DNA from 4 places in the Duganella sp. AC917 genome. Region 4 is predicted to be linked to each of the others. Evidence: predicted binding sites of a transcription regulator. Region 4 holds the regulator's gene; each other region holds the start of a gene.
The links. Region 4 encodes LexA, which represses DNA repair genes until DNA is damaged. Its sites were predicted from a motif close to ACTGTATNNNNATACAGT; they were not measured.
Positions count from the first base shown of each region.

Region 1: the regulator LexA is predicted to act here: its motif matches at 966-983, upstream of ACZ0BA_RS10300 (putative DNA modification/repair radical SAM protein).
Region 2: the regulator LexA is predicted to act here: its motif matches at 2,613-2,630, upstream of ACZ0BA_RS18950 (DNA topoisomerase IV subunit B).
Region 3: the regulator LexA is predicted to act here: its motif matches at 4,006-4,023, upstream of ACZ0BA_RS12510 (VRR-NUC domain-containing protein).

Region 1 is NZ_OZ409848.1:2,381,178-2,388,740, reverse strand. It holds gene hisC (histidinol-phosphate transaminase) at 1-84, shown strand, start outside; gene ACZ0BA_RS10305 (hypothetical protein) at 255-878, shown strand; gene ACZ0BA_RS10300 (putative DNA modification/repair radical SAM protein) at 1,004-2,233, shown strand; gene ACZ0BA_RS10295 (UdgX family uracil-DNA binding protein) at 2,209-3,669, shown strand; gene ACZ0BA_RS10290 (DUF4870 family protein) at 3,666-4,028, opposite strand; gene ACZ0BA_RS10285 (AraC family transcriptional regulator) at 4,160-5,224, opposite strand; gene ACZ0BA_RS10280 (NAD(P)/FAD-dependent oxidoreductase) at 5,475-6,410, shown strand; gene serB (phosphoserine phosphatase SerB) at 6,402-7,244, opposite strand; gene mfd (transcription-repair coupling factor) at 7,312-7,563, opposite strand, start outside.
Region 2 is NZ_OZ409848.1:4,346,638-4,354,200, reverse strand. It holds gene parC (DNA topoisomerase IV subunit A) at 1-579, opposite strand, end outside; gene ACZ0BA_RS18950 (DNA topoisomerase IV subunit B) at 592-2,589, opposite strand; gene ACZ0BA_RS18945 (TorF family putative porin) at 2,938-3,705, shown strand; gene ACZ0BA_RS18940 (hypothetical protein) at 3,747-4,319, opposite strand; gene dapA (4-hydroxy-tetrahydrodipicolinate synthase) at 4,316-5,254, opposite strand; gene kdpF (K(+)-transporting ATPase subunit F) at 5,554-5,643, shown strand; gene kdpA (potassium-transporting ATPase subunit KdpA) at 5,643-7,469, shown strand; gene kdpB (potassium-transporting ATPase subunit KdpB) at 7,503-7,563, shown strand, end outside.
Region 3 is NZ_OZ409848.1:2,909,544-2,917,106, forward strand. It holds gene ACZ0BA_RS12485 (SDR family oxidoreductase) at 1-224, opposite strand, end outside; gene ACZ0BA_RS12490 (winged helix-turn-helix transcriptional regulator) at 351-770, shown strand; gene ACZ0BA_RS12495 (ATP-binding protein) at 844-3,042, shown strand; gene ACZ0BA_RS12500 (hypothetical protein) at 3,110-3,328, shown strand; gene ACZ0BA_RS12505 (phasin family protein) at 3,394-3,948, shown strand; gene ACZ0BA_RS12510 (VRR-NUC domain-containing protein) at 4,056-5,696, shown strand; gene ACZ0BA_RS12515 (ATP-dependent DNA helicase) at 5,684-7,563, shown strand, end outside.
Region 4 is NZ_OZ409848.1:237,980-245,542, forward strand. It holds gene ACZ0BA_RS01045 (cystathionine gamma-synthase family protein) at 1-380, shown strand, start outside; gene ACZ0BA_RS01050 (serine hydrolase domain-containing protein) at 398-1,501, shown strand; gene lexA (transcriptional repressor LexA) at 1,511-2,149, opposite strand; gene ACZ0BA_RS01060 (DUF5695 domain-containing protein) at 2,267-4,972, opposite strand; gene rpsF (30S ribosomal protein S6) at 5,133-5,525, shown strand; gene priB (primosomal replication protein N) at 5,556-5,861, shown strand; gene rpsR (30S ribosomal protein S18) at 5,877-6,167, shown strand; gene rplI (50S ribosomal protein L9) at 6,194-6,646, shown strand; gene ACZ0BA_RS01085 (replicative DNA helicase) at 6,788-7,563, shown strand, end outside.

The sequences.
Region 1 (7,563 bases), 2.1 Mb from region 4:
ATCGACCAGTTCCTGCGCATCTCGATCGGTACCGACGAGGAATGCGCCGCGCTGGTCGACGCGCTGAAGCAGATCGTCCGCTGACCTCCCCGGAGGGACTGGCCAAACCCTCTAAAAAACTTGTATTCCTATTGTATCAATTGACCTAGTTTCAGAAACAATACGAAATAATTAATTTGTTGACCATCGTAAACTAAGCTGATGTAATGCCGATGGGAATTTATTTTGTTAGTTTGATATCTCTGGGATAAATGATGCAAAAATTTAAGATGGTCGCTATCCTGACCATGGCGCTGACGCTCGGCGGCTGCGCGTCGACGCAAAGGTTGAGTGAGTCGGACCGCGCCAGTGTCAGGACCGTCTCCGTGGGCAGTGCCGTCCAAAAGGGCGACCTGTTTCTACTTGCTCCCAGCAGCGTCAAGATTGGCACGATGTTCGGCATCATCGGCGCCGCTATTGGATCAACCTCCGCAAGCGATCGAACGGCGTTTGACAACTTTTTGCAAGCTCACGCCGTATCGGTCGACGCCATCGTGCACGACGAGTTCGTAAAGGTGTTGCGGGCCTCCGGCAAAGTGACCGTCGGCGCACCGGGCAACGACACCTTGCCTGTATTGAAGGTCTCGCTACCCCAGTACGGGTTTGGCGTGACGTACCTCACGAGCTCGAACGTCGTGCCGGTAATGCAAATCAAGGGGGAGTTGACCGACAGCGCGGGCAAAGTGCTCTGGAGCGATACCGAGCGCATGTTCCCTTCCATCGCCAGTCCCATCGATCCCACGACCTGGCAGCAACTGCATGACGATCCCAAGCGAATCGAGAAGGAGTGGCGTAAGGCGGCGCACTACCTTGCCCAGAAAATGGTCGACACGCTGTAATAGGGACGGGAGCTCGATCGGCCTTGTCCCGTGTTTGAACCGCATAGCGGCGATCAATAGTCGCCCCCGCTGGCCAAAGGTTGCTATACTGTGTTTTTATACAGTATCACAACATCGGGGCAAGCATGGAGTTGACGGATAAGCTGGAGATCCTGGCCGATGCGGCCAAGTACGACGCCTCCTGCGCCAGCAGCGGGGCGCCGAAGCGCAACTCCATCGGCAAGGACGGTTTCGGCGCGACCACCGGCATGGGCATCTGCCACAGCTACACGCCGGACGGTCGCTGCGTGTCGCTGCTGAAGGTTCTGCTGACCAATTACTGTCTGTACGACTGCCAGTACTGCGTCAACCGCCGCACCTCGAACGTGCCGCGTGCCCGTTTCACGGTCGCCGAGGTGGTCAAACTTACCACCGATTTCTACCTTCGCAATTACATCGACGGGCTGTTTCTCAGTTCCGGCATCATCCAGTCGGCCGATTACACGATGGAACAGTTGGTACAGGTGGCGCGCGAACTGCGCGAGGTGCACCAGTTTCGCGGCTATATCCATCTGAAGACGATTCCCGATGCCGATCCGGCGCTGATCGCCGCCGCCGGCCGTTATGCGGACCGGTTGAGCGTCAATATCGAGCTGCCGACGCAAGATAGCGTGCAGAAGCTGGCGCCGGAAAAAAGCGTCCACACGATCAAGCTGGCGATGGGTTCCATCCGCCGTAAGCTCGATGAAAAGGCCGAGGAGCCCAAGTCGCCGCGCTTCGCGCCGGCCGGGCAAAGCACGCAGATGATCGTCGGCGCCGACGCCAGCGACGACCAGCAGATATTGACCACGGCCGAGACGCTGTACGGCAGCTACAAGCTCAAACGCGTTTACTACTCGGCCTTCAGCCCGATTCCGCAAAGCCCGAAAAGCGTGCCGTTGGCGCCGCCGCCGATGCTGCGCGAGCACCGTTTGTACCAGGCCGATTTCCTGCTGCGCAGTTATGGCTTCCAGGTCAAGGAGCTGCTGCCGGCGACCGGCAATCTGGCGCTCGACATCGATCCCAAGCTGGCGTGGGCGCTCGAGCACCGCGAGCATTTTCCGATGGACTTGAACCGCGCGGAGCCGCATATGATCGCGCGCATCCCGGGCATCGGTTTGCGCAACGCGCAGCGGCTGATCGATCTGCGGCGGTTGCGGCAAATCCGTTACGCCGATCTGTCACGGCTGCGCTGCAGTATGAAGAAGATTTCGCCCTTTATCATCACGGCCGATTATTTCCCCTCCAACGACGCCGGCCCGTCCGAACATTTGCGACGTGCGATGGCCGATGCTCCCCAGCAGATGAATTTATGGCCGGAGCTGCAGGCGGCATGATGCGGCGGGTGGTTCAGTCGTTCGACGAATGGCGCGACGCGGCACGAGAGCTAATCGCGCGCCACGTCGCGCCCGAATTCGTAGAATGGTTGTCACAGCCGGAGGACGGCGATTTGTTTTCGGTCGCGCCTGATGAGCAAACCGGGGCGGCGCCCGACGCGATTTCCGGTCCGGTGCCAACGTCGACAACCCTGCGGCTGCCGCGCCAGTTGATGGAACTACTCGTCAGCGCCGCCTGTTTCAGCGCCCCGGACCGCTGGTCCTTTCTGTACAAGGTGGTCTGGCGCTGGCATCTGGGCGAGCACGATGTGATTTCGCCGGCCGATGCGAATGGCGCGCGGCTGCACGGGATGGTCAAAGCTGTTCATCGGGAGGAGCATGACATGCATGCGTATGTACGTTTCCGCGAGCGCAAGGAGGAAGACGGCGCGCCGCGTTTCGTCGCGTGGTTCGAACCGACCCACGAAGTGCTGCCGCAGGTGGCGCGGCATTTCGCCCGCCGCATGGGCAACGTCACATGGATGATCGCCACGCCGGCCGCCGCCGTGCTGTGGGACGGCGAGCACCTGCACGATGCGCCGTCGTTGATGCGCAGCGCGGCCGACATCGAGGACGCCGGCGAGGCTTTGTGGCTGACCTACTACCGCAGCATCTTCAACCCCGCGCGCCTGAACGCAGATCTGCTGCGCAGCCATATCCCTTCGCGTTTCTGGAAGAATCTGCCGGAAGGGGCGATCGTGCCGGCGATGGTCAGCGCCGCCGCCAATGGCGAGCGTCGCACCGGCCAGACCAGCACCGTGGGCCGGCGCGGGGGCGCGACCACGATCCCGATCGCGGCCGAACGCGCGCAGCCCGAGCGTGAGCAGCCGACCACGCTCGACCAATGCCGCCGCTGCGACCTGTGGGAGAACGCCACGCAGGCGGTGCCCGGCGTTGGCCCCAAACGGGCGCGCATCATGCTCGTTGGCGAGCAGCCGGGCGACCAGGAGGATTTGCAGGGCCTGCCGTTCGTCGGCCCGGCCGGCGCGATGCTGGAAAAGGCGATGGGGGAAGCAGGGATGGAGCGCGACAGCATCTACCTCACCAACGCGGTCAAGCACTTCAAGTGGGAGCCGCGCGGCAAACGCCGGCTGCACAAAACGCCTGCACAAAAGGAGATCGCGGCCTGCCATTTGTGGCTGGAAGAAGAACTGGCGCGCGTGCGCCCGGAAGTCGTGGTGGCGCTGGGGAGCACCGCGCTGAAATCGGTTATGAAGGACGGCAGCGTGACCATGAAATCGGTGATGGGAGCGCCGGTGCAGCACGACGGCCGCTGGGTGGTCACGGTGTATCACCCGTCGTATGTGTTGCGCGCGCCGGACGAGGCGACGCGGCGCCAGGCCTACGAGGTGATCGTCGAAGGCCTGCGCGAGGCGAAGCGCTTGCTGGGCGGTTAGATCGCCGCCGCCGAGTTGTCGTTCAGGCGGATAAAGCCGGCGATCAGACGGTAGGCTTTCCAGATCCAGGCGCCTGCCCACACCAGCCAGGCGACCGGAATGCCGATGATGGTGATCGCCAGCAGCCCGCCGAGCGCCATCCACACCACATACCACCAGAACGAGCGGATCATCCACGTGTGGTGACTGTGGACAAACGTGCCTTCGGTGCCCGGACGTTGCACATAGTTGATGATCAGCGGGATCACCGAAAACAAGCCAAGGGAGAACACAAAGCTGACGCCATGGACGATGTACAGCCACCATGCGGTGGTCTTAGCTGAGCCGACCCGGCTATCCAGAACCAATTCCTGCGACATGGTATTTCCTTTAATGTTGATGGTCTTGGTTAAGAGTATAGCAATCCGGTTTCAGTTTTGGGGTGCAAATTGCGCGGAGGTCCCTGCGATGGCCGGCATGCGTGCGTCGCCGCACACAGGCCGACCTGTTGTCACAGCGGCCTGACCGGGATGCAGAGGTCGCAGACCATCTGGCCGTTTTGCGGGTTGGTCACCGTGTCCTGCCCAAACATTTCGAAGCATGGCCGGTCGTCGCACTGCATGCCGCTCTCCGGCAGCCAGTTGCGCGTGAGCCAAGTCCAGGCGTCGGCGATGCCGGCGGGCGGGCCTTCGAAGCGGGCGACGGCGTAACGCCCGCCGGGCAAGGTGGCGATGTCGGCCGAGCCAGCGCTGTCGAAGCCGTCGGGGACCGCGACGCAGGCGTCGTAGCGGCACTTGTCGGGCGGCGTGATGCTGGGATCGTCGAGGCCGACGCCGTAGCAGCCTTGCTGGCCCAGGCCATGCGACTGGATCCATGGCGCAACCGTCGCGCGCCAAAAGGTGCCGATGCCGGGACCGTAAGGCCCGATGTAGCGATGATAGGCCACGCGTTCTGCGGGCAGCTCGATGACGTTGACGTTCATGTGGAAATCTCCTTGGTCGTTGTTGGAGATGTCATCGTCGCCGAAGCCGCGTTGCGGTGTCTGATCGAACTTGCCCAGTACCTGATCCAGATTGCTGTCGGCGTCAAGCAAGTTCCCGCGGCCTGGCTGCAGCGCCTGCGACGCGAGGCGCTCGCGCGTGTCCCGGCGCCATTGGGTCGGCGTGCAGCCGAACTTGAGTTTAAAGGCGCGCGAGAACGCTTCGCCTGAGCCAAAGCCGGTCGCCAGCGCCGTCTCCAGCACCGATACCGCCGGCTTGCAGCTGAGCCGAAATGCGGCCTTCTCCAGCCGCCGACGCCGCGCATAGTCGCCCAGCGTTTCACCCATCCACGCGGCGAACACGCGGTGGAAATGGAAGGGCGAAAAATTGGCGACTTCGGCCAGCTGCCGCAGGTCCAGCGGCTGATCCAGGTGCTGGTCGATATAGTTCAGTACGCGGTTCATGCGCCGCGTGTATTCGGCGCGCGGCGAGGGATGGGGAGTGTTGGTCATCTGGTAATTATAGCAACGTGATGGCATTCCACGGCCCAGCGCTCCCGAAAGGTGGCGGCCGCCGACTTCGAGGCCTTCGATCATGTGCTGGTCCGACGTCGTGCCCGATCCCTACTATGTAGGCGGGCGCGGGTTCGATCTGGTGCTCGACTATATCGAGGACGCTTCGGACGGTTTGATCGCGTTCTTGCGGACGAAATAGCACAGCGCCGCCGGGGTGTCGGCAAAATCTCACGCCGGCGTGGGCCGTGCGCCGATGGGACGTCGAACCGGTCCGTCGGATACTGGACCAATGAATGCGATCAGCCCAAGTGGCCCATTTTCCTGCGATGTATTGATCATAGGCGGCGGCCCTGGCGGGCTTGAAGCGGCGATTTACCTGCGCCGTTTTCAGCGCAGCGTGATGATCGTCGATAAGGGCCACAGCCGGCTGTCGCTGATCCCGGTGACGCACAACTACGGCGGCTTCCCGGACGGGATACCTGGGCATCAGTTGCAGCAGCGCTTGCGCGATCAGCTTTCGCGCTACGATACCCACGTCACTGCGGGCGAGGTCACTCGGCTGGTGGAAGATAATGAAGGCTTTGTCGCCGATTTCAACGAGACGCAGGTGCTCGCGCGGATGGTCATTCTGGCGACCGGCGTGGCCGACGCCGGTCTTCCCATCGAGAACTGGCACGATGCCGTGCGCTGCGGCGCAGTGCGTCTATGTCCGGTTTGCGATGGCTGCGACGTGTTGGACAAGAAAATCGCGGTGATCACGTCGCCCGCCAACCCGGTGGGCCACGCGGTGTTCATGCGGACCTTTTCAGCCGACGTGACGCTGTTCGAGCGCGACGACTCCGTACCGCTGGACGCGGAGCAGCGCATTCGCCTGCAGCAGGCGGGCGTGCGTTATGTGCAGGCGCCGGTCAAGGGCGTGGGCATGACGGTCCGGATGACCCCGGTGCTGCACACCGCCGACGGCGCCGAGTACCATGCCGATGTGCTGTATCCGATGCTGGGCGAGAGCGCCCGCTCGGAACTGGCGGCGGCGCTGGGCGCGCAAACCGAAGCGGCGTGCGGCGAGCTGCTGGTCGATGAATATCAGCGCACCAGCGTGGCGGGGCTGTACGCGGTGGGCGACGTTGTGAAGGGGTTGAACCAGATCAGCGTGGCGATGGGGCAGGGTGCCGTGGCGGCCACCAATATCCACGCGAACCTGCCGCCGCATTGGCGTGCGCCGGTCGACGCGTCCGGCGCGGGGATGGCCCGCGCCACGTCAGGTTAGCAGCGGCAGGATGCCGTCCAGGCCGACAAAGTTCAGCGCGACGTTGGCTTGTTCACGCACCACCGGCTTGGCGCGGAAGGCCACCGACATGCCCGAGATGCCCATCATTTTCAGGTCGTTGGCGCCGTCGCCCATGACGATCGCCTGCGATGGTTCGATGCCCAGCTCCGCGCAGACGCGTTCCACGGTGCGCTTCTTTTCCTCGGCGTCGACGATGGTGCCGATCACCTTGCCCGTCAACCTGCCGTCGACCACTTCCAGTTCGTTGGCGTTGGTGTAGTCCAGGTCCAGGCGCTTTTTCAGGCGTTCGGTGAAGAAGGTGAAGCCGCCCGACACCAGCAGCGTTTTCAGGCCGGCCTGTTGCACCGCCTTGAGCATGGTCTCCGCGCCCGGCGACAATTGCAGGCGCTCGTCGTAGACGCGTTCCAGCGCAGACGCGTCCAGACCTTCGAGCAGCGCGACGCGGCGCTTGAGGCTTTCGGCGAAATCGAGTTCGCCGCGCATGGCCGCCTCGGTAATCTCGGACACCTGTGGTTTCAAACCCTGCATGTCGGCGATTTCGTCGATGCACTCGATGGTGATCAACGTCGAATCCATATCCATGGCGACGAGTTTGAACTCGCTCATCTTGTGCATGCCGATCGAGTACGTGGCGTCGAGTTGCGCCGCGTGGGCGGCCACTTCGATAGTCTGGCGCAGCGCCGGCGAGAAGGTGATGCCTTCGCAGCGCAGCGCGCGCTCGTTGATCCAGATGACGGACTTCGGTGCGGTGAGGGCGGCGATGCGTTCGAGTCGGGCCCTACAATCGTCGAGCCCCTGTAAAACCAGGTTCATGGTGTCTTTTGCGGTTTTCATAGAATTAGCGTTGTTTGGGCTATGGCATCAAGGTACGACGCCAGCCTCAAGCGGTCAACTGTTTGATGGCGCCTTTGATCTGGGCGACACGCGCTGCCAGATCCGGCATATTGGCGGTTATCTTCAGTTTGTCCTGGCCATTGAGCTTGATTTGGCGGTTTTTTTGTATCAGCTCGATGATGCGCATCGGGTCGATCGGCGGTTTGGCCATGAACTGCAAGGTGGCCGCTTCGCCGTGGGCGTCGATCTTGACGATGCCCACCGTCTTGGCGGAGATGCGCAGGCGGTGGGTTTCGAT
Region 2 (7,563 bases), 4.1 Mb from region 4:
GTCGTAGTTGGCCTGGAATTCGACCGTGCCCAGGTTGATCTCGTCGAGCAGCACCTTGGCGATTGGCGTGAGCCGCGCCTCGGTGTATCGCATCGCCGCCGCGCCGTCGCCGTCGCGCGAGCCGAAGTTACCCTGGCCGTCGACCAGCGGATAGCGCAGCGAGAAGTCCTGCGCCATGCGCACCATGGCGTCGTACACCGACTGGTCGCCGTGCGGGTGCAGTTTGCCCAGCACGTCGCCAACCACGGTGGCCGATTTGCGCGGCTTGGCGGTCGGGTTCAGGCCCATTTCGTTCATTGCGTACAGAATGCGGCGCTGTACCGGCTTCTGGCCGTCGCACACGTCCGGCAACGCGCGGCCCTTGACCACCGAGATGGCGTAATCGAGGTAGGCGCGTTCGGCGAAGGTGGACAGGGTCAGCGTTTCGCCGCCGTCGCCACCGTTACCGCCATCGCCGCCGTCGGGCGGACCGTCGCCGTCGCCGCCTTGTGGCGGAACGGGAGGCACAGGGGGCTGCGGCGGCTGGCCGGCTTGGGCCGGCGCCGCTGCGGATTCGTCAAAGAGATTTGCTTGAGTCATAGTCGTTCAAAATTAAATATCGGCTTCGGCTTCGTTGCCGTGTTCTTCGATCCACGCGCGGCGGGCGGCGGCTTCGCCTTTACCCATCAGCATATTGAAGCGCGCGGCCGATTCGCCGTGGGCGAAAGCGCCTAGCGACACCGGCAGCAGGCGGCGGGTGTCCGGATTCATCGTGGTTTCCCACAGCTGTTCGGCGTTCATCTCGCCCAGGCCTTTGAAGCGGGAGATCGACCAGGCGCCTTCCTTCAGGCCGTCCTTGCGCAGCTTGTCCTCGATGGCCACCAGCTCGCCCGGATCGAGCGCGTACAGTTTCTGGATCGGCTTCTTGCCGCGCGCCGGCGCGTCCACGCGGTACAGCGGCGGACGCGCGATGCAGACATTACCGTTGGCGATCAGGCCCGGGAAGTGCTTGAAGAAGAGCGTCAGCAGCAGCACCTGGATATGCGAGCCGTCGACGTCCGCATCGGAGAGGATGCAGATTTTGCCGTAGCGCAGACCGGACAAGTCGGGCGTGCTGTCGGCCGTGTGCGGGTCGACGCCGATAGCCACCGAGATGTCGTGGATCTCGTTGTTGGCGAACAGGCGGTCGCGGTCCGTCTCCCACGAGTTGAGCACCTTGCCGCGCAGCGGCAGGATGGCCTGGAATTCCTTGTCGCGGCCCATCTTGGCCGAACCACCCGCCGAGTCGCCCTCGACCAGGAACAATTCGGTGCGATGGACGTCGCTCGATTCGCAGTCGGTCAGCTTGCCCGGCAAGACGGCCACGCCGGACGATTTCTTCTTCTCGACTTTTTGCAGGGAGCGCAGGCGCGATTGCGCCTGTTTGATGACCAGCTCCGCCAGCTTTTTGCCGTAATCGACATGGTGGTTCAGCCACAACTCGAGCGCCGGCTTGGAGTAGGTCGACACCAGGCGCACGGCGTCGCGCGAATTGAGGCGTTCCTTGATCTGGCCCTGGAATTGCGGGTCCAGCACCTTGGCCGACAACACGAACGAGACGCGCGCGAACACGTCCTCCGGCAGCAGCTTGACGCCTTTCGGCAGCAGCGAGTGCATCTCGACGAAGTTCTTCACGGCGCCGTACAAGCCGTCGCGCAGGCCCGACTCGTGAGTGCCGCCGTTCGGCGTCGGAATCAGGTTGACGTAAGATTCGCGCACCACCGCGCCTTGCTCGGTCCACGCCACCACCCACGCCGCGCCTTCGCCCTCGGCGAAGCCTTCGGCGTCCGGGCCGGCGAACTGCGCGCCCTCGAACAGCGGGATCAGGGTCTCGCCGTCGGTCGATTGCGCCAGCGCCTCGGTCAGATAGCCGCGCAGGCCGTCGTTGTACTGCCAGGTTTGCGATTCGCCGGTCTTGGCGTTGGCCAGGGTGACGGTCACGCCGGGCAGCAGCACCGCCTTGGAGCGCAGCAGGCGCTGAAGTTCGGTCTGCGAGATCGCCGGCGAGTCGAAGTATTTGGCGTCCGGCCAGGCGGTGACGCGGGTACCGGACTTTTTGCCGTCGCGCGGCGCGACGATGGAGGACAGCGGCTCGACCACGTCGCCGTGTTCGAAGGCCAGCTTGTGCAGGCCGGTGCCATCGGGTTCCTTGCGCCAGACGGTGATCTCCAGGCGCTTCGACAGCGCGTTGGTGACCGATACGCCGACGCCGTGCAGACCGCCCGAGAAGGCGTACGCGCCGCCCGAGCCCTTGTCGAACTTACCGCCTGCGTGCAGGCGGGTGAAGACGATTTCCACCGTCGGCACGCCTTCTTCAGGGTGCAGGCCGACCGGGATGCCGCGGCCGTCGTCTTCGACGGTGATGCTGCCGTCGGCGTTTTGCGTGACGATGATGTTCTTGCAATGGCCGCCCAGCGCCTCGTCGGAGGCATTGTCGATCACTTCCTGGATGATGTGCAGCGGATTTTCGGTGCGGGTGTACATGCCCGGACGTTGCTTGACTGGTTCCAGGCCTTTGAGGACCCGGATGGATGATTCGCTGTAATCGGAAACTGGTTTTTTAGTGGCCATACGTTCAAGCTTGTGATTTTAATACTGGGTTTATGTACAGTTTTATACGTTCGTTTGCGTATTCTATCCTCAACCGGAGGCGATCGAGGCCTAAAACTGGACAAAAAATAGCTGCGGGCCAATTTATACACGATGTTTACAACGGGGACATGACTTTTTAGACCGTTTTTACGGGCGCTTGGATAAGCTGGTTTGTATCGCAACGATCAATCAGGAGTTCGATATGCCCGCTTTTTCCACTTCCCGAAACGCCTCCGGCGCCGAATTCGGCCGCTTTGTCGACCGGCCGGCGTCTTGATCGCGGCGATCCTGTCGCCAAATTTGTCAACCACTAGAAAGAACCGCAACATGAACAAACTAGTACTCGTCGCGGCGATCAGCGCCGCTTTCGTCTGCGGCCAGGCTTGCGCCGAGGATGGCGCGCCGGCCGTCGTCGCCAAGCCGGATAACGAAACCAGCTTCAATGCCGCCGTCGTCTCCGACTACCGTTATCGCGGCATCTCGCAAACCCGCCTGAAACCGGCGCTGCAGGGCGGCGTCGATTATGTGAACAACCCAACCGGTTTATATGTCGGCACCTGGCTGTCGACCATCAAATGGACCAAGGACGCCGGCGGCGATGGCGACGTCGAGGTGGACATTTACGCCGGCAAGCGCGGACAGGTCAGCGAGTCCGTGTCGTACGACGTCGGCGTGCTGACCTACGTTTACCCGTCCAACGACCTCAAAAACGTCCGCGGCTTCGCCAACGCCGACACCACCGAGATCTACGGGCAGCTCGGTTATGGACCCGCCTATATAAAGTACTCGCACGCGGTGACGAATCTGTTTGGCTTCGTCGACAGCAAAAACAGCGGCTATGTGGACATTGGCGCGAATATCGACGCCGGCCAGGGCTTCACCGTCAATCTGCATGCCGGCCACCAGAAGGTGAAGCACAATGACGCCTCCAGCTACACGGACTGGAAGATCGGCGCGACCAGGGACTTCGGCTTGGTGACCGGCGCGCTGGCGGTGATCGGCACGAATGCCGGTAAAACGGCTTACGCTTCGCCGGCCAACGGCAAGTTCCTCGGCAAGACGGCTTTGCAGCTGACGATCAGCAAGGTCTTTTAAGTTATCGGCCTGGATAGGCGAACATCATCCGCCCATCCAGGCTAGCTGTTAAACACTTCCCTGTACAGATGCCGCACTTCCGGCGCGCATAGCACGTTCGGGCATTTGTACATTTCCGGTTCCAGCTCGCTATGGTGCGAGTGATACCCGCCTTGCCCGTCCAATATCAGCATATCGGCCAGCCGCGCGCCAGGCAAGTGCGCGACGAACACCAGCACACACCCGGTTTGATGTGCCGACAGCGGCACGCTGCCATGCGCCACCGTGATCAGGATGCGCGCGCCGGGATTGGCCGATTGCGCTGCGCGCAGGCGTTCAAGAAGCGGCGCATGATCGGACAGCTCCAGCTCTTCACGCCGCAGCAGCGTCACGATCACGCTTGCCCGCGCCAGCGCCGCATCGGCCTTAACGCGCGCCGGCGCCGGCGAGATGCCTGCATCTGCAATCGGCGAGGCGTCGACCACAAGGTCGTCGTACAGCCGGGGATCATAGGCGCCGGGATCGGGGCACACCAACAGCACCCGGTTGCCTGCGGCCACCCGCAGCAGCGCCAGTTCCTCGGCCAGGTCGGAGACATCCCGATTGCCGTCCATTCCGGTGAGCGCGACGATCATATGGCCTCCGCCGTCAGGCGGACATGCGTGGCCGGTTGCTCGGCCTCGCAGCGATAGAAAGGTATTTCATCGAGCTCCTCCAGCGCGGCGGCTATGCCAAGCTTGCATTCGGTGCTGGCGGGTGTCATGGGCAGGCGCAGTTCGTCGCCCATCCGGCCCTGGATCGACAACGCGGCCTTGAGGGGCGCCGGATTCGGCTCGCAGAACAGCAGGCGGATGATTGGCAGCAGACGATCGAACAGGTCGCGCGCGTCCGCGAGCCGCTGCGCGCGCACCAGATCGTATAGCCGCACGTATAAATCAACTCTGATATGCGCGGCGGCCGAGATGGCGCCGTGGCCGCCGCCGCACAGCGCCGCGAACAACAGCGCGTCGTCGCCGCACAGCATCGACAGCGGCGTGCGGCGCACCAGCTCCGTCATCTGCTGCAAGCTGCCGCCGGCTTCCTTGATGCCGATGAATTGCGGGTTGACGGCAAGCCGGCGCGCGGTGGCCAGTTCCAGGTTGACGCCGGTGCGCGCGGGCACGTTGTACAGCACGATCGGCTGCGCCGTGGCGTCGGCGATCGTCTCGAAGTGGCGTATCAGTCCTTCCTGCGATGGCCGCACATAGGCCGGCGTGGAGACCAGGTAGCCGGCCACGCCGGAGTCGTCGAAGCGCAGCGCCTTGCCGGCTGCGGCGAAGGTGTCGCTGCCGCCGATGCCCATCAGGACCGGGCAGCGCTTGCGCGCCACTTCCAGCACCGCCGCCAGCGCGGCGTCCTGCTCGTCGAGGTCCAGCTGCGCCGCTTCGCCCGTGGTGCCACAGACCACCAGGCCGTGGGCGCCCTGGGCGATGAGTCCATCGGCCAGGTTCTGTAACAAGGTCAGGTCGATTTCGCCATGATGCAGCGGTGTGGCCAGCGGCACCCAGATGCCGCGAAGGGAGGTAAGCATGGTTTTCTCAGGTAGTGGCAATCGTTAAAGCTTATGCCGACGTTTGTAAAAATTATCTAAAGAGTCGGGTCCGGGGCGTAAACATCGTGTAAACGCGGACCGGTACAGGATTTTTACGGTTTGTTTACACCGCGTTCCGAAGTCTTTACAAAATCTTTAGACCCTTCCCGCTAACCTTCTCATCATCAAAACAAGACCTGTGAGGGTGTGATGGACATAGTATTTATCGGTGCGATGGTGGTGTTCTTTGCCGTGACCGTGGCGTTTGCCGCAGGTTGCGACAAGCTCGGAGGCCAACCATGACCCTCTTCTACATGATTGGCGCGATCGCCGCCGCCGGCCTGCTGGTGTACCTGATCGTGGCGCTGCTGAAGGCGGAGGAGCTGTGATGACCCTGCAATCGACCATTTTACTGGTGGCTTTCCTGGCTGCCGTCATCGCGCTGGCCTACCCGCTCGGCATCCTGCTGGCGCGCGTCGGCGACGGCGGCGTCATCCCCGGCATGGGCTGGATCGGCAAGATCGAGGCGCTGCTGTACCGCGCCGCCGGTATTGGCGACAAAGGCAGCAAGGACGGCAAACCCGAAGGCCAGAACTGGAAAGCCTACGCCATCGCGCTGCTGGCCTTTAACGGCATCGGTGCGCTGGCCGTCTACGCGCTTCAACGGGTTCAGGCCTTCTTGCCGCTCAATCCCCAGGGCCTGGCCAACGTCAGCCCCGATTCGTCGTTCAACACCGCCGTCAGCTTTGTCGCCAACACCAACTGGCAGGGCTACAGCGGCGAACAGACCATGAGCTACCTGACGCAGATGCTGGTGCTGACGGGGCAGAACTTCTTCTCCGCCGCTACCGGCATGGCCGTCGCATACGCGCTGATACGCGGTTTTTCCTCGCGCTCGGCCAAGTCGATCGGTAACTTCTGGGTCGACGCCACCCGTTCGACCTTGTATGTGCTGCTGCCGCTGTCGCTGGTTTTCGCAGTTTTCCTGATGGGGCAGGGCGTGATCCAGAACTTCTCCGCATATAAAGAAGTCACCTTGCTCGATCCGGTCACCTACACCCAGCCGAAAGTCGGCGCCGATGGCCAGCCGCTGAAGGACGCCAAGGGCGAGCCGGTCACCGAAACGCTGACCGCCACAACGCAAACCATCGCCATGGGGCCGGTCGCTTCGCAGGAAGCCATCAAGATGCTCGGTACCAACGGCGGTGGCTTCTTCAACGCCAATTCGGCGCACCCGTACGAGAACCCGACACCGCTGACGAACTTCCTGCAGATGCTGGCCATCTTCCTGATCCCGGCCGGCTTGTGCTTCGCCTTCGGCCGCATGGTGGGCGATCCGCGCCAGGGCTGGGCGGTGCTGGGCGCGATGACGTTGCTGTTTGTCGTCACCACCGTGGTGGTGCTGGGCGCGGAGCAGCAGGCGCATCCCGCTTTGCAGGCCATGCATGTCGATCAGGCCATGAGCGCGCTGCAATCGGGCGGCAATATGGAAGGCAAGGAGACCCGCTTCGGCATCAGCGCCTCGGCCTTGTTCGCCGCCGTGACGACGGCCGCCTCCTGCGGCGCGGTCAACGCCATGCACGATTCGTTCATGCCGCTGGGCGGAATGATCCCGATGCTGTTGATACAGTTCGGCGAGGTGATCTTCGGCGGCGTCGGCTCGGGCCTGTACGGCATGCTGATCTTCGCCATCATGGCCGTCTTCATCGCCGGCCTGATGATCGGCCGCACGCCGGAATACCTGGGCAAGAAGATCCAGACCTATGAGATGAAGATGACCTCCATCGCCATCCTGGTGACGCCGACCCTGGTGCTGGTTGGCACCGCCATCGCCGTCATGACGGACGTCGGCAAGGCCGGTATCGCCAATCCAGGCGCCCACGGCTTCTCCGAGATCCTGTACGCATTCAGCTCGGCCGCCAACAACAACGGCAGCGCTTTCGCCGGCCTGTCCGCCAACACGCCGTTCTATAACAGCATGCTCGCCGTGGCGATGTGGTTCGGCCGCTTCGCGATGATCGTACCGATCCTGGCGATCGCCGGTTCGCTGGCCGGCAAAAACAGGCTGCAGGCGAATGCCGGCACGATGCCAACCCACGGCCCGATGTTCATCGCGCTGCTGTGCGGCGTGGTGGCGCTGGTCGGCGTGCTCAATTACGTTCCGGCGCTGGCGCTCGGCCCTGTGGTCGATCACTTGCAGCTGTTTGCAAAATAAGGAATCACCATGTCGCAGACTATACAAAAAGAGATGACCATTTTTACCAATCCACCGGTCAAAAAGCAGGGTATGTTCGATAGTGAGCTGCTGA
Region 3 (7,563 bases), 2.7 Mb from region 4:
TTCGACGAGATCAGCAGCAACTTGGTGGCGCCCGCGAAAGCGCTGTCGAGCGACGCGGCGTCGTCATAGTCCGCGCGACGGACCTGCACGCCCTGGGCGGCCAGGTCGGCAGCCTTGGCCACGTCGCGCACGGCGGCAACGATGTGTGCGGCGGGGGTGGTCTTCAGCAGGCTGGCGATTACCAGGCGGCCCAGTTGGCCGGTTGCACCAGTAACAATAATCATCATTTTTCCTTTGAATTGAGTGCCGCAGGGGACGTTCCGTGCGGTCGGGTTCATCATAAAGCCTATACTTTCGAATTGTAAGTACGTACAATTTAGTAAGTGCCCTCATCCAGAACGGAAACCGCCATGCCCGAGCCGAAAACCAGCAAATCCCTGCGCAACAGTCTTGCCGCCCTCAGCGATGAGCGCCGCGCCCAGGTGCTTGCCGCCGACTGCCCGTCGCGCGCGGTACTGGCCCATATCACCAGCCGCTGGGGCGTGCTGGTGCTTGTCGTGCTGCTCGATGGCACCCACCGCTTCAGCCAGTTGCGGCGCGCGATCGGCGGCGTCAGCGAGAAAATGTTGGCGCAAACGCTAGACGGCCTGGCCTACGACGGCCTGGTGCTGCGCGTGGCGCAACAGGTGATGCCGCCGCACGTGGAGTACAGCCTGACGCCGATGGGGCGCGAGGCGGCCGAGCGGCTGGAGGCGCTGGTCGACTGGATCGAGGATAACTTTCCACAAATTCGACAGGCGCAGGAGGCGGCCGAGACAGTGGCGGCATAAACGACTGGCAGGTCCAACCCATCTTGTAATACACTAGTTTTCACCTCCGCCTTGCTGAACCGGACCCTTTGCCATGATGCCGCCGTTCTCACCCGATCAGCCGCACACGATACTGATCGCCACCAGCGCGGCGTACGATCACGTCACGATGGGCAAGACGCTGGGCAGGTATGGCTACGACGTGCGCGCCGTCGGCCGCGGCGACGAGGCGTTGCGCATAGCCGAGGCCGGTGGCGTCGCCCTGGCCGTGCTGGACGCGGCGCTGGCCGGCAGCGCCGGCCTGGAATTGTGCCAGCGCCTGCGCCATGCGGGCGGACCGGATTTACCCATCTTCATTTTGTCGGGTTCGCCCAGCGAGGACGAACGCGCGCGCGCGGGCGCGGTGGGCGCCGAAGCCTATCTGCCGCTCAGCTTCAACGCCGACGACCTGGCTGAAAAAATCCTGCTGCGCCTGGGCGCCGTCTCGCCGGCGCCCATCGAAGCCGAACTGCCGGCCATGTCCACGCTGGAGGTCAACTATCACGCCATGCTGTCCGGCTCGCCTGACGCCATTTTGCTGCTGCAACGCGGCAGTCACCGCATCCTGGACGTCAACCGTCGCACCCGCGAGCTGTTCGGGCTGACCGCGACTGAGCTGGTGCAAACGCATTTTCCGTCGCTGTGTCCGCCCGCGCAGCCGGACGGGCGCGCCTCGCCCCAGGTGTTCGCCGAGCACGTCGAGCAGGTCATGGCCGGCGGCGTGCAGGTGTTCGAGCTGACCATGCGACACAGTTCCGGGCGCGCGGTGTGTTGCGAGCTGCGCATGGTGCCGCTCCACTCCGGGCCGCACCGGCTGATGCATGTGCGCGTGGTCGATGTCACGCGCAGCAAGCTGGCCGAGGCGCTGCGCGACGGCAAGAACCGCTTGCTGGAGATGATCGCCCGGGCCGCGCCGCTGCGCGATATCCTCAACCGCCTGATGCTGGTGATCGAATCGCAGTCCGAGGACGTGATGTGCACCGCGATGCTGCTGGCGCCGGACGGCGTCACGGTCCAGGTCGGCGCGGGCCCGAGCATGCCGCCGGATTATCTTGCCGCCCTCGAAGGCCTCGCGACCGGTCCGGTGGCCGGCTCCTGCGGCACCGCCATCCACCGCAAGCAAACGGTGGTGGTGGCCGACATCATGAACGATCCGCTGTGGGCCGATTACAAGTCGGTGGCCGCGCAATACGGCTTGCGCGCGTGCTGGTCGATGCCGATCATGCTCGACAAGGACACCGTGCTCGGTTCGTTTGCGATGTACTACCGCGAAGTGCGCACGCCCAGCGCCGAGGACCTGAGCCTGATCGGCGCGGCCACCTACATTGCCGGCATCGCCATCGTGCGCACCCGCCGCGAGGAAGAGCTGCGGCGCCATCGCGAACATCTGGAGGAACTGGTGGCGGCGCGCACGGCCGAGCTGCTGCAGGCCAAGGACGAAGCCGAGCACATCAACGAAGAACTGAGTACCGCGCTCGACAACCTCAGCCTGACGCAGGAGGAGCTGGTCCGGCGCGACAAGTTGGCCGCGCTGGGCGCGCTGGTGGCCGGCGTCGCGCACGAGCTCAACACGCCGATCGGCAACAGTCTGGTGATGGCCAGCAGCATGAGCGAGCGCACGGCCGAATTGCGGCGCGACCTCGACAGCGGCCTGCGCCGCTCGGTGCTGGAGAGCTATCTGAAGGAAGCCGCCAGCGCGGACGAGGTGGTGGTGCGCAACCTGAGCCGCGCGGCGTCGCTGGTGGCCAGCTTCAAGCACATCGCCGTCGACAGCGCCAGTTCGCAGCGCGCCCGCTTTGCGCTGGGCGACCCGATCGCGCAACTGCTGCAACCGCTCGAGGCCGGCCTGCGCCAGCACGGCCTGAGGCTCGAGGAAGACGTCGACCACATGCTGGAAATGGACAGCTATCCTGGACCGCTCAGCCAGGCGCTGCACAACCTGATCGAAAACAGCATCCTGCACGGCTTCGACGGCCACCGCGCGGGCACGATCACGCTGTCGGCCCGCGACGGCGGCAACGGCGAGGTCGTCATCGAAGTCGGCGACAACGGTGCCGGCATTCCGGCCGCCAACCTGCCGCGCATCTACGATCCCTTCTTCACCACCCGGCTCGGCGCCGGCGGCTCAGGGCTGGGCCTGTACATTACCCACAACATCGTCACCGGCGTGCTGGGCGGACGCATCGAGGTCAGCAGCACCGAAGGCGAAGGCGCGCGCTTCACCTTGCGGCTGCCCAAGGTGGCGCCGCTGTGAGGCCGCAAGCAATGATGTCATCCCGACACGCATCGCCTCCGGCGCCGATTTGCTGTACGCTCGAAGCATGATCAATATCAATACGCGGGCCGCAGCCGTGCTCACACTGCTGACACTGTCGCTGTGCAGCGCCCAGCTCAGCGCGGGGCCGGCGCCCTGGTGGCAATACCGCAGCAAAGTCGACGGCAAACTGGCGTGTTCGCAAACGCCACTGGGCGCCGGCTGGGAGAAGGCTGCGGGACCGTTCAAAGATAGCCGTTGCGAAAAGTTAGTTCTTGCTAAATAATGGACCCACAACAACACGGGAGAACCCCGGGGCATTACATACCATCATCATAATGAGGAGACTGTATGTTTACGAATCCCGAGCAATTTGCCAACGCCACAAAAGCCCTGTTTGAATTCCAACTTGAAACATTTAACGCGCTGACCAGCAAGGCGGTGCAAGGCGTCGAGCAGGTGGTCGCGCTGAACATGGCCACCGCCAAGTCGCAGATCGAGGACGGACTGGCCACCGGCAAGGAAATGAGCCAGGCGGCCGACCCGAAAGCGGCGATGACCCTGGCAGCCACCAAACTGCAGCCCGGGGTTGCCGGCGCCAACGCCTACAACCAGCAGCTGGGCGTGATCATTGCCGAGATCCGCGAAGAGTTCACCCGCGCCGCCGACGCCCACGTGGCCGAGGCCAAGAGCAATCTGAGCGCGCTGATCTACGACGTCACCAAAAACGTCCGTCCGGGCTCGGAAAACGCGGTGCAAATCGTCAAAACCGCTATCGACAACGCCTTCAACGGCTACGAGCAAGTCACCAAAGCCACAAAGCAGGCGGTGCAATCGGTGGAGGCGCAGATCGCCAAAGCCAGCGAAATGGTGGAGAAAAACACCCCCGCCTCCAAGCAAGCCTGATCCGATCCTCCCCGGCAGGTGTTGATTTTGCTGGGCAAGCAGTGCTGAAAGCGATACACTGTATATAAATACAGTTTATCGCTCTCCTCGCTTCCGCTTCCCCTGCAATGATCAAAGTTCTCGACAACGCGTTTTATTACCTGGATAACTTCCATCAGGTGCTGACGTGGATCGGCGACCGTTACGACGATCTGCTGACCACAGAGGAACGCGATTTCATCACGGCCTTCCCCACGCTGCCGCAAGCGTCGCGCGCGCTGCTGGTACGCATGGTCATGCGCAAGGGAACGCTGTTTAGAGCCAGCAAGCTGGCTTACGCCGAAATCGGCAGCGCCCATGAGGCCGCCCGTCCACTGGCGGCGCTGGGCCTGATCGAGGAAGATCCGCTGCTGCATCTGGAGCAACTGTTCGATCTGCTGCAAAAGCCGGAAATCGGCAAGATCTTCCAGCTGACCCCGCACGTGCGGCAGTTGCGCAAGAGCGAGCAGCTCGAGGCGCTGCGCGAACAGTACGACGGCCAGCATCGCTTTTCCAACTGGTATGAGAATTCCGGCGACCACGTCTACAGTCATCTGACGCAGCAACTGTGCGACCGCCTGCGCCTTATCTTCTTCGGCAACTATCATCAGGACTGGACCGAGTTCGTGTTGTCCGACCTGGGCATCTATCAATACGAAAAGGTGGCGTTTTCGCCGGCCGCGCGCGGCTTCCGCAGCCGCCGCGACATCGACGATTTCCTGATGCTGCACCAGTGCCACGAGCGCTTTGTCGACGGCGAAGACCCGGCCGACGTGATCCGCGATCTGCCGCCGCGCTCGGACGATAACGAATGGCTGCGCAGCCGCCGCGACAAGCTGACCTTCACCATCGCCCAGCATGTGGAAAAACTGGCCGACTGGAAGGCCGCGCACGCGCTGTATGCAAGCTGCCACTATCCCGGCGCCCGCGCGCGCGCCATCCGCGTGCTGGAAAAGGACGAGCAGCCGCGCGAGGCCTTCGACCTGCTGCAAATCGCGTTGCAGCAGCCCGAGAGCGAGGCCGAGCGCCAGCAGCTGCTGCGCATGGCGCCGCGCCTGGCGCGCAAGCTGGGCCACGCCAAGCCGGCGCGCACGCCGCTGGCGCAAGCGCTGCGCATCGATCTGAGCCTGCCGCCGCCGCAGGAACCGAGCTACGTCGAGTTTGTCGTGCGCGACCACCTGACGCGCGAGGACGCGCCGGTGTATTACGTTGAAAATTCGCTGATCAATTCCCTGTTCGGCCTGCTGTGCTGGGAGGCGGTGTTCCACCCGATACCGGGCGCCTTCTTCCATCCCTACCATCGCGGCCCGGCCGACCTGCACAGCGCCGATTTCCAGCGCCGCCGCGCGCAGCAATTCGCCGATTGCCTGGCGCAGCTCGACGGCGACCAGTATCGCGCCACCATCCTGTCCAACTATGCGGCCAAGACCGGCATCCAGTCGCCCTTCCTGTACTGGGAGGCGCTCGACGAAGACCTGATCGGGCTGGCGCTCGACTGCATTCCGCCGCTGCACCTGAAGCGCGCTTTCGAACGCATCCTGCTCGACATCAAGGCCAACCGCAGCGGCTTCCCGGACCTGATCCAGTTCTGGCCCGCCGAGCGGCGCTACAACATGATCGAGGTCAAGGGTCCCGGCGACCGGCTGCAGGACAACCAGCTGCGCTGGATCGAATACTGCGCCACGCACCAGATGCCGATCTCGGTCTGCTATCTGCAATGGGCGGCATGAGCGCGGGCGCGGCCACTTACACCGTCGCCGTGCGCGCGTTGTGCGAGTTCACCGCCAAGACCGGCGACCTGGATCTGCGCTTCACGCCCTCACCGACCGCGCAAGAAGGCATCGCCGGCCACGCACTGGTGACCTCGCGCCGCGACGAGGACTACGAAACCGAGATCCCGCTGTCCGGCGACTTCGGCCCGCTGCATGTGCGCGGCCGCGCCGACGGTTACGACCGCCGCGCCAACCGCATCGAGGAAATCAAGACCTATCGCGGCGACTTGAAGAAGATGCCCGACAACCAGCGCCAGCTCCATTGGGCGCAGGTGAAAATCTACGGCCATCTGCTGTGCAAGGAGCAAGGCCTGGACAAGGTGCATCTGGCGCTGGTGTACTTCGACATCGGCAGCCAGAAAGAAACCATGCTGCACGAGGAGCACACGGCGCTCGGCCTGCGCGCGTATTTCGACCAGCAGTGCGGCCTGTTCCTGCAATGGGCGGAAAAAGAGATGGCGCACCGCGAAGCGCGTGACACGCAGCTCAAGGCCATGCGTTTTCCGCACGCCGATTTCCGTCCCGGCCAGCGGCAATTGGCCGAGGCGATGTACAAGGCCAGCAACCGTGGCGTGTGCCTGCTGGCGCAGGCGCCCACCGGCATCGGCAAAACCGTGGGCAGCCTGTTCCCGATGCTGAAGGCGAGCGCCGAACATGGCGTCGACAAGGTGTTTTTCCTGGCCGCGAAAACCTCCGGCCGGCAGATGGCGCTGGACGCCGTCGACATCATCCGCGAAGGCGCGCCGCTGCTGCCTTTGCGCACCTTGGAGCTGGCGGCCAAGTCCACCGCCTGCGTCAATCCGGACAAGGCCTGCCACGGCGAATCGTGCCCGCTGGCCAAGGGCTTCTACGACCGGCTGCCGGCCGCGCGCCAGTCGGCGCTCGACATCATGCTGCCGCCGCCACCCGGCGGCGCCAACCCCGCGCAGCCGTCGTTCCTCGCGCTTGACCGCGAGACGCTGCGCGCGGTCGCGCTGGCGCACGATGTCTGCCCGTATTATCTGAGCAGCGAAATGGCGCGCTGGTGCGACATCGTCATCGGCGACTACAACTACTACTTCGACATCAGCGCCATGCTGCACAGCCTCACGCAGCTCAACGACTGGAAGGTCAACGTGCTGGTGGACGAGGCCCACAACATGGTTTCCCGCGCGCGCAAGATGTACTCGGCCGAGATGGAGCACGCCAGCCTGCGCATGCTGCGCAAGGTGGTGCCGGAGGAATTGAAAAAGCCGCTGGACCGCGTGCACCGCCAGTGGAATCAGCTGGAGAAGGATCAGACGGCCGAATACCAGTGCTACGCCACCCTGCCGGAGAAGTTCATGGGCGCGCTGCAGACGGCGTCCACCGCGATCTCCGACTACATGGCCGACCATCCGAGCTATGTCGACGCCGACCTGCAGGAGTTCTACTTCGGCGCCCTGCTGTTCGCGCGGCTGGCCGAGAGCTTCGGCGACCACGCGCTGTTCGACATCGAGAAAAGCGAAGGCGCCCGCGCCAGCCATTCGAACTCGGTGCTTTGCATCCGCAACATCGTGCCGGCGCCGTTCCTCAAGCCGCGCTTCGAGAGCACGCACACCACGGCGCTGTTTTCGGCCACGCTCAGTCCCTGGAACTACTTCGGCGACATGCTCGGCATGCCAGACACCACGGCCTGGGTCGATGTCGAATCGCCGTTCGTCGCCGAGCAGCTGTCGGTGCAGGTGGCTGCGCACATCTCGACGCGCTACCAGCATCGCCAGCAATCGCTGCGGCCCATCGCCGCCTTGATGGGGCGCCAGTACCAGCGACAGCCGGGCAATTACCTGGCCTTTTTCAGCAGCTT
Region 4 (7,563 bases):
CCAACGCGCTGGCGCTGGCCGAGATGCTGGAGGCGGACGAGCGCGTGGCCGCCGTCCATTATCCTGGCTTGGCATCGCATCCGCAGCACGGCATCTCGAGCGAGCTGTTCCGCCGCCACGGCTCGTTGTTAAGCTTTGAACTGAAAGATGGCATCGACTGCTTCGACTTCCTGAATCGTCTGAAGCTGGCGATCCCGGCATCGAACCTGGGCGACACACGCACCCTGGTGATTCCGGTCGCGCACACGATTTTCTACGAGATGGGCGCCGAGCGTCGCGCCTCGATGGGCATCGCCGAATCGCTGATACGGGTCTCGGTCGGCATCGAAGACACCGATGACCTGCTCGACGACTTCGCCTGTGCGCTGGAAGGCTGCTAAACCAACTCCGGGATCATATGAGAATTTCGCGTTTTAGCGTTGTCGTTGCCGCGTTGTTGTCGGTTTGCGCTGTCGTTCATGCCGACGCCCCGGCCACCGACGTCGAGATCATGGCCATGATCAAGACCCGTGTCGAGGTCGACCACGCCGGTACCGGCATGGTGGTCGGCATTATCGACGCGCAGGGTAGCCGGGTGCTGGCGTACGGGAAGCTGCGCGAAGGCGGCGCGCCGGTGGATGCGGATTCCGTGTACGAGATCGGTTCCATCACGAAGGTGTTCACCGCCACCTTGCTGAGCGATATGGCACGCAGCAGCGAGATCGGTCTCGACGACCCCGCCGCGCGTTATTTGCCGGTGAAGCTGCCCGCCGTCGGCGAGCGGCAGATCACGCTGGCCGATTTGTCGTCGCAGTTGTCCGGCATTCCGAGCATCCCGACCAACTTGGCGCCGAAGGATGACAACAACCCGTTTGCCGATTACACGGTGCCGCAGCTCTACGAGTTTGTATCGGGCTTCACGCCGACGCGGCCCGCCGGCGAGAAGTACGAGTATTCCAACGCCGGCGTCGGCTTGTTGGGCCATATACTGACGCTGCGCGCGAAAACCGACTACGAAACGCTGGTGCGCCAGCGCATCACCGGCCCGCTGGGCATGAACGATACGGCGATCTTGCTGACGCCGGTCATGCGCCGGCATCTGGCGGTCGGCTACGGCATGCCCGGCATGCCGGCTGCCAATTGGGACATGCCGGTGCTGGCGGGCATGGGCGCGCTGCGTTCGACGACGGCGGATATGCTCAAGTTCCTGGGCGCGAATATGGGACTGGGGAAGTCGCCGCTATACGGCGCGATGCAGGCGGCGCACCATGCGCGTCACGCGCTGGAGGGCAAGCCGGGACAATCGATCGCGCTGGGGTGGCATGTGCTGGAACAGAACGGCTCGCGTATCGTCTGGCACAACGGCGGCACGGCCGGCTACCGCACGTATATTGGTTTTGACGAGGTCACCCGGCGCGGTGTGGTGCTGATGTCGAACTCGCACATGGGCTCGGACGACATCGCGCGAAGGGCGCTCAACGGCGCCTTCCCGATCATCGTCCCCAAGCCGATGGCGATGTAAAAGCCTGGCTTAGTGCCAGCTGCGCATCAGGCCGACCGCCAGGCCTTCCAATGCGAACTCGTCCGCTTCGGGATCGACCTTGATGATCTTGAAGTCCGAATTTTCCGGCAGCAGCTCGACCAGGCTGCCTGTCTTGCGGTAGCGCTTGACCGTGACCTCGTTGCCGATCCGCGCGACGACGATCTGGCCGTTCTTGGCGCTGTCGACTTTCTTCACCGCCAGCAAATCTCCATCCATGATGCCGGCGTCGCGCATCGATTCGCCGCGCACCTTGAGCAGGTAATCCGGCTTCGACGAGAACATCGCCGGGTCGACGCTGTAGCTCGCTTCCAGGTTTTCCTGCGCCAGGATCGGCGAGCCGGCGGCCACGCGGCCGATCAACGGCAACGACATCATCAACGACACCGGCACCTTCGGCGTGGCCGGTTCGGCGTGCACACCCAGCAAGCGGATGCCGCGCGAGGTGCCGGCGGCGATCTCGATGGCGCCTTTGCGCGCCAGCGCCTGCAAGTGCTCCTCGGCCGCATTGGCGGATTTGAAGCCCAGTTCGTTGGCGATCTCGGCGCGCGTCGGCGGGAAGCCGGTGTTTTCGATGGCATCTTTGATCAGATTGAGAATTTGTTCCTGACGTGCGGTGAGCTTGATCATGAGTGCTGTTGGGCCTGTGTATATAGACAGTCTGTATTTTTGTACAGTATGGCCCGCAATGCAAGGAATTTTGTTGTGTTGAGCGAAATAAAATGAAAAAAGTTCGCTCAACGGCGGTCATCGTGGCGTCAGCAGCACCCGTTTGGTCGTGGCGGCCAGCGGAATCTGGTATCCGCCACGTTCGGCCACCAGACCTTGCGGCCTGACTTTGCCGCCCGGGCTGTCGACCAGCAGCCTGGCCGACGGCGTGGCGCTGGTGGCCGGCGCCAGCTCAAGCGTGATCGCGCGGGTTTTCGGATCGTAGGTGGCGCTGTCGATCTTGCCGGCCTCCAAGGTGATCCATGCGCGCGCCGGCGCTACGAACAGGCGCGTGCGGGCGCTGTCCTTGGGCGTGATCTGGACCACGCCATTATTAGCCACTTTCATATTGCCGCCGAAGCTGAGCCAGCCGAAGGTCGGGTCTTTGACCACATACGTGGCGCTGGCGTAGGCGTGGCCGTAGAAGCCCATGCCGTAGTCGCCGCTGTAGGCGTCCCAGCGCATCATGTCCGGCCACGCGTGGAAAGCGGCCGACGAGAAGCCGTCGCGGTCGATGTTGGTGATCCCGCCCAGCAGGCCACCGTAGGCCACCCGCAGCAGGTGCAGATCGGACGGGTTGGCGCGGTAGGCGTCGAACAGCGGCACCGCGTTCAAGGTCGAGCCGTAGTGGTGGATCTGGCGCTCGATGCGCGCGGTCTTGCCGCCGTACAGGAAGTCCCAGTAGCGGCGGGCGTTGCCGTTGTAGCCCCAGCTCGGGATCGCCGGATCGTAGCCCAGGATCACTTCGCGCGTGATGTCGGCCTGCTTGGTGTAGCCGAAGTGGCGCATCCACGCGTAGACTTCGGCCTGGCCGGTAGAGTCCCATGCCATTTCGCTGCCGAACGGGTAGGCGAGCGTGCGCCAGTGGTCGGCGCGCCGCTTCATCATGCTTTCCATGTCGGCCGCCTCGGCCTTCATGCCTTCGCGCTGCAGGTCTTTTAATATGTCGACGAAGACGTCGCCTTCCATCAGGCCGAACTGCGCGTACTCGGGCGCGTCGCGCACCATCGCCACGGTGGTCTGATAGGCTTTTTGCAGATACCAGCGCCAGTCGTGCGCGGTGACCAGGCCGACGTGGTTGCGCGCCAGCCGGTACAGCACCCAATGGCCAGTGGCCACGTGCGGATAGTTGTAAGCGCGGCCGAGGTCGTCCGCGTCCTTTTTCGGCCATGAGGCCCAAGTGCCCCAGTTCGCTTTCTGGTTGTAGTAGTTCGGGAAAGCTTTCGGGTCGTAATAGAACAGGCTCTTGCGCACTGCGCCGGCCTGCGGTCCGTCTGCCACCTGCAATTTGCCGACCACTGTCTCGTTGACCAGCCGTTCCAGCTTGGCCACTTCGGCGGCGTCCGGATTGTCCAGTTGCTTGCTGATGGCCGCCACCCAGCTGCCGCCGCCGCCCTCGTCGCTCATGCCGGAGATCCACACGCGCGGGTCGTCGGTGACGATGCGCTTGGCGTCGCGGTCGTAAGTCAGGATGGCAGGCGCGCGCTTGAACGGATCTTTCTTGTCGTCGAACCATTGCTGCGTGGTGGAGAACTTGCCGAGGTCGGCCACGGTCTGCTCCAGCGGCTTCGTGATGAAATAGCTGACCGTCTGCATGCTGCCGTCGGCGTAGGCGACCGACAGGCGCGCCGGTCCCCAGCCGTTACCGCGCACCGTGTAGCGCGTCCAGCCCTTGGCGCCGGACTTGACCGGCGTCACCGCCAGCGCGTTCTCCGGCGAGCTGGTGATGCCGACGACTTTCTGCGGGCTGTTGAGGAACAAGGTCGCCTCCAGATCGGTCGGTACCACGTAGCCCGGGATGCCCACCGCGACCGGGCGCTTTTGCGCGATCAATGCGGTTTCGATGGCGCGGATCGACGGCGCCGTCGCGAAGCGCACGCCGATGTCGCGCCGCGCGCCCGCTTCCAGGGTGATGCTGGTCGGCGCGTTCCATTGCTCGCCGGCGTTTTTCCATTCGTTCTCGGCGTAGGCCTTGCTGGCGACGGTCCAGTCGTAGAAGCCTTCCGACGTTTGCGCGCGCGGGCTGCGGTCGGTCAGCGGGCGCCACGCTTCCAGCGGCGTGCGTCCGTCCGGCGTGACGATCAGCGCCGGGCCCTGGCCGTTCAGGCGCGTCACTTGCACATAGCCGGCGTCGCGCCCTATATAAGGATCGGCGAAACTGGCGTTGGCGTGGGCCTGCTCCAGCGTGCGGTCGGTGATGATGTTGTCGAACACCATCGGCATGCTGAGGCCGCCGATCTCCACCGGCGCGTTGGAATTGTTGATCAAGGTGAAGCGCAGCACCAGCGCGCCGCCTTCGTTGAGCCAGCGCCGTTCGACGGTCAGCGGCAAGTCCTTGCCCAGGCTGGCGGTGATGTCGGCCCCCGCCAGGATCTTGCCGCCGGCCGGGAGCGGCTTGATCGGTTGCCGCGCTGCAGACGACGAGAATTCCTGCCACGCACCGGCGCCGCCGCTGCGCAGGCGCAGGTTGAGGTCGCCGATGTGGGCGTAGCCGTCGTACTGGCGCTCGGCTTCCCTCGGACCGGGCGTGAAGTCGAAGCCGGGGTCGGCGATGGGAGCGAGCCGGGCCAGGGTTTGGGTGTCCGTGCGCAGCGCCAGCAGGAACTGTTTAGTGCTGTACGCCTTGGTGGCGATGTCGGGATGGCTGGGTTTGGCGGCGGCGGGGGCGGGCGCCTCGGCGGCCAGGGCGGAGGCAGCGATGAACAACGAAAACAGCAAAGGGGACAACGCACGGGTAGGTGGCATATTGAAATCCTGTTGGTTTTACAAGATGTTATCACTGTCGTGGGGCGGCGAAGGGGTAGATTTCCGTGCCAAAAGCTGCTATAGTCGCGGGCTTACCTCTTCCCACACCTGTCTTGACGCCAGGGTGGGCTATATTTTCACAGTCCTTAAGGGAGTTTGCATGCGTCACTATGAAATAGTATTTATCGTCCATCCGGACCAGAGCGAGCAAGTGCCCGCCATGATCGAACGTTACAAAACCACTGTAACGACCCGCGGCGGCGCCGTGCACCGTGTTGAAGATTGGGGCCGTCGTCAAATGGCTTACTCGATCCAGAAACTGGCTAAAGCACACTACATCTGCCTGAACATCGAATGCGACAACGAGACCCTGGTCGAGCTGGAAACCGCCTTCAAATTCAATGATGCCGTGCTGCGTCACCTGACCGTCAAGATGAAGAAAGCGGAAACCGCTCCTTCGCCGATGATGAAGTCGGTACAACGTGAAGATGCAGCGAAATCGCATCGCACCGAAGCCCCAGCAGCTCCTGTTGCCGCCGCTCCTGCGGCCTAATTGTTGCAAAACCGAGCTGACACAGCTCCAGTGAATCAAAGCCAATTCATTGCCTTGATCGCCGAACGGGACGCCTTGCGCTATACCCCGGCCGGCATGCCGATCGTGAACGCTGTACTCCAGCACCGGTCGCAGCAGATGGAGGCGGGCATTGCCCGGTTGAGCGAATTCGAGATTTCCGCGGTTGCCGCGGGTGAGATCTCGGGACGCTTCAGTCAGGCGCCACTGGGCGGGGTGTATCAGTTCACCGGTTTTATCAACAAGAAGACACGCAACAGCAAAAGCCTGGTGTTTCACATCATTGATTTTAGTGCTGTCCCAGACAGCTCAATTTAGATACAGGAGCCTCAAATGGCATTCGGTAAAAAGTTCGACAAAAACAAGCTCAAGCTTAAAGAAAAGCGCAAGCAACAAAATCCACTGTTCAAGCGCAAGAAGTTCTGCCGCTTCACCGCCGCTGGCGTTGAGCAGGTTGACTACAAAGACGTTGATACCCTGAAGGACTTCGTCCAGGAAAACGGCAAGATCATGCCAGCACGTCTGACCGGCACCAAGGCGCACTACCAGCGTCAAGTTGACACCGCCATCAAACGCGCCCGCTACCTCGCGCTGCTGCCTTACACCGATCTGCACCACGCTTAATTGCGTAGCAATCCTGGAGAAAAACTATGCAAATCATTCTGTTAGAAAAAGTCGTCAACCTGGGCAACCTGGGTGAAGTCGTTAAAGTTAAAGACGGTTACGCACGTAACTTCCTGATTCCGCAAAAAATGGCCCGTCGCGCTACCGCGTCGGCTGTTGCTGAATTCGAAGTCAAGCGCGCCGAACTGGAAAAAGCTGCTGCCGCCAAACTGGCCGCCGCGCAAGCCCAAGGCGAGAAACTGAACGGCATGACCGTGAACGTTTCGCAAAAAGCTGGTGTTGACGGCCGTCTGTTCGGTTCGGTCACCAACTTCGACATCGCTGAGGCGCTGACCAAAGCTGGTTTCGCTGTAGAAAAAGCTGCTGTGCGCATGCCTACCGGTCCTCTGAAGACCGTTGGCGAGCACCCAGTGAGCGTTGCTCTGCACACCGACGTGGTGGTCGAAGTGACCGTCGCCGTCGTCGGCGAAGCAGCCTAAATTACTTGCACGGGCAGCAATGCCTGTTATGCTAGTAATCATGGCAAGAAATGAAAAAAGCCGGGCTTGCCCGGCTTTTTTCTCGCCAATTTTTTCTCAGCATCGCCTTGGCAACTGCGCTAAGCAGGTATAATTCGCGCCATGAACACCCCCTCCGATCCGCAACTCGATTCACTCCGCGTCCCGCCGCATTCCATCGAAGCAGAACAGTCCGTCATCGGTGGCCTGCTGCGCGATAACCAGGCGTTCGACCGTATCGCGGACATGATGCATTCGGAGGACTTCTACCGTTATGACCACCGCATCATCTTCGAACAGATCGTCAAGATGATCAACGGCTCCAAGCCGGCCGACGTCATCACGGTGTTCGAGACGTTGACGCAGATGGGCAAGGCCGAGGACGTCGGCGGCCTGGCCTACCTGAACGCGATGGCGCAAAACACGCCGTCGGCGGCCAACATCCGGCGCTACGCCGAAATCGTGCGCGACCGTTCCATCCTGCGCCAGCTGATCACCGTGGCCGACGAGATTTCCGGCCAGGCGTTCACGCCCCAGGGCAAGGAAGTCAAGCAGATGCTCGACGAGGCCGAGTCGAAGATCTTCGCCATCGCCGAGCAGGGCGCCCGCGGCGCGGCCGGCTGGATCCCTGTGCAGCCGCTGCTGACCCAGGTGGTCGAGCGCATCGATGAATTATATTCACGTGACAACCAGTCCGAGATCACCGGCGTGCCGACCGGCTGGATCGACCTCGACCGCATGACCTCCGGCCTGCAGCCGGGCGACATGGTGGTCGTCGCCGGCCGCCCGTCGATGGGCAAGACCGCGTTCTCGATGAACATCGCAGAGAACGTGGCGGTCGAAGAGGGCCTGCCGGTGGCCGTGTTCTCGATGGAGATGGGCGGCGTGCAGCTGGCCAT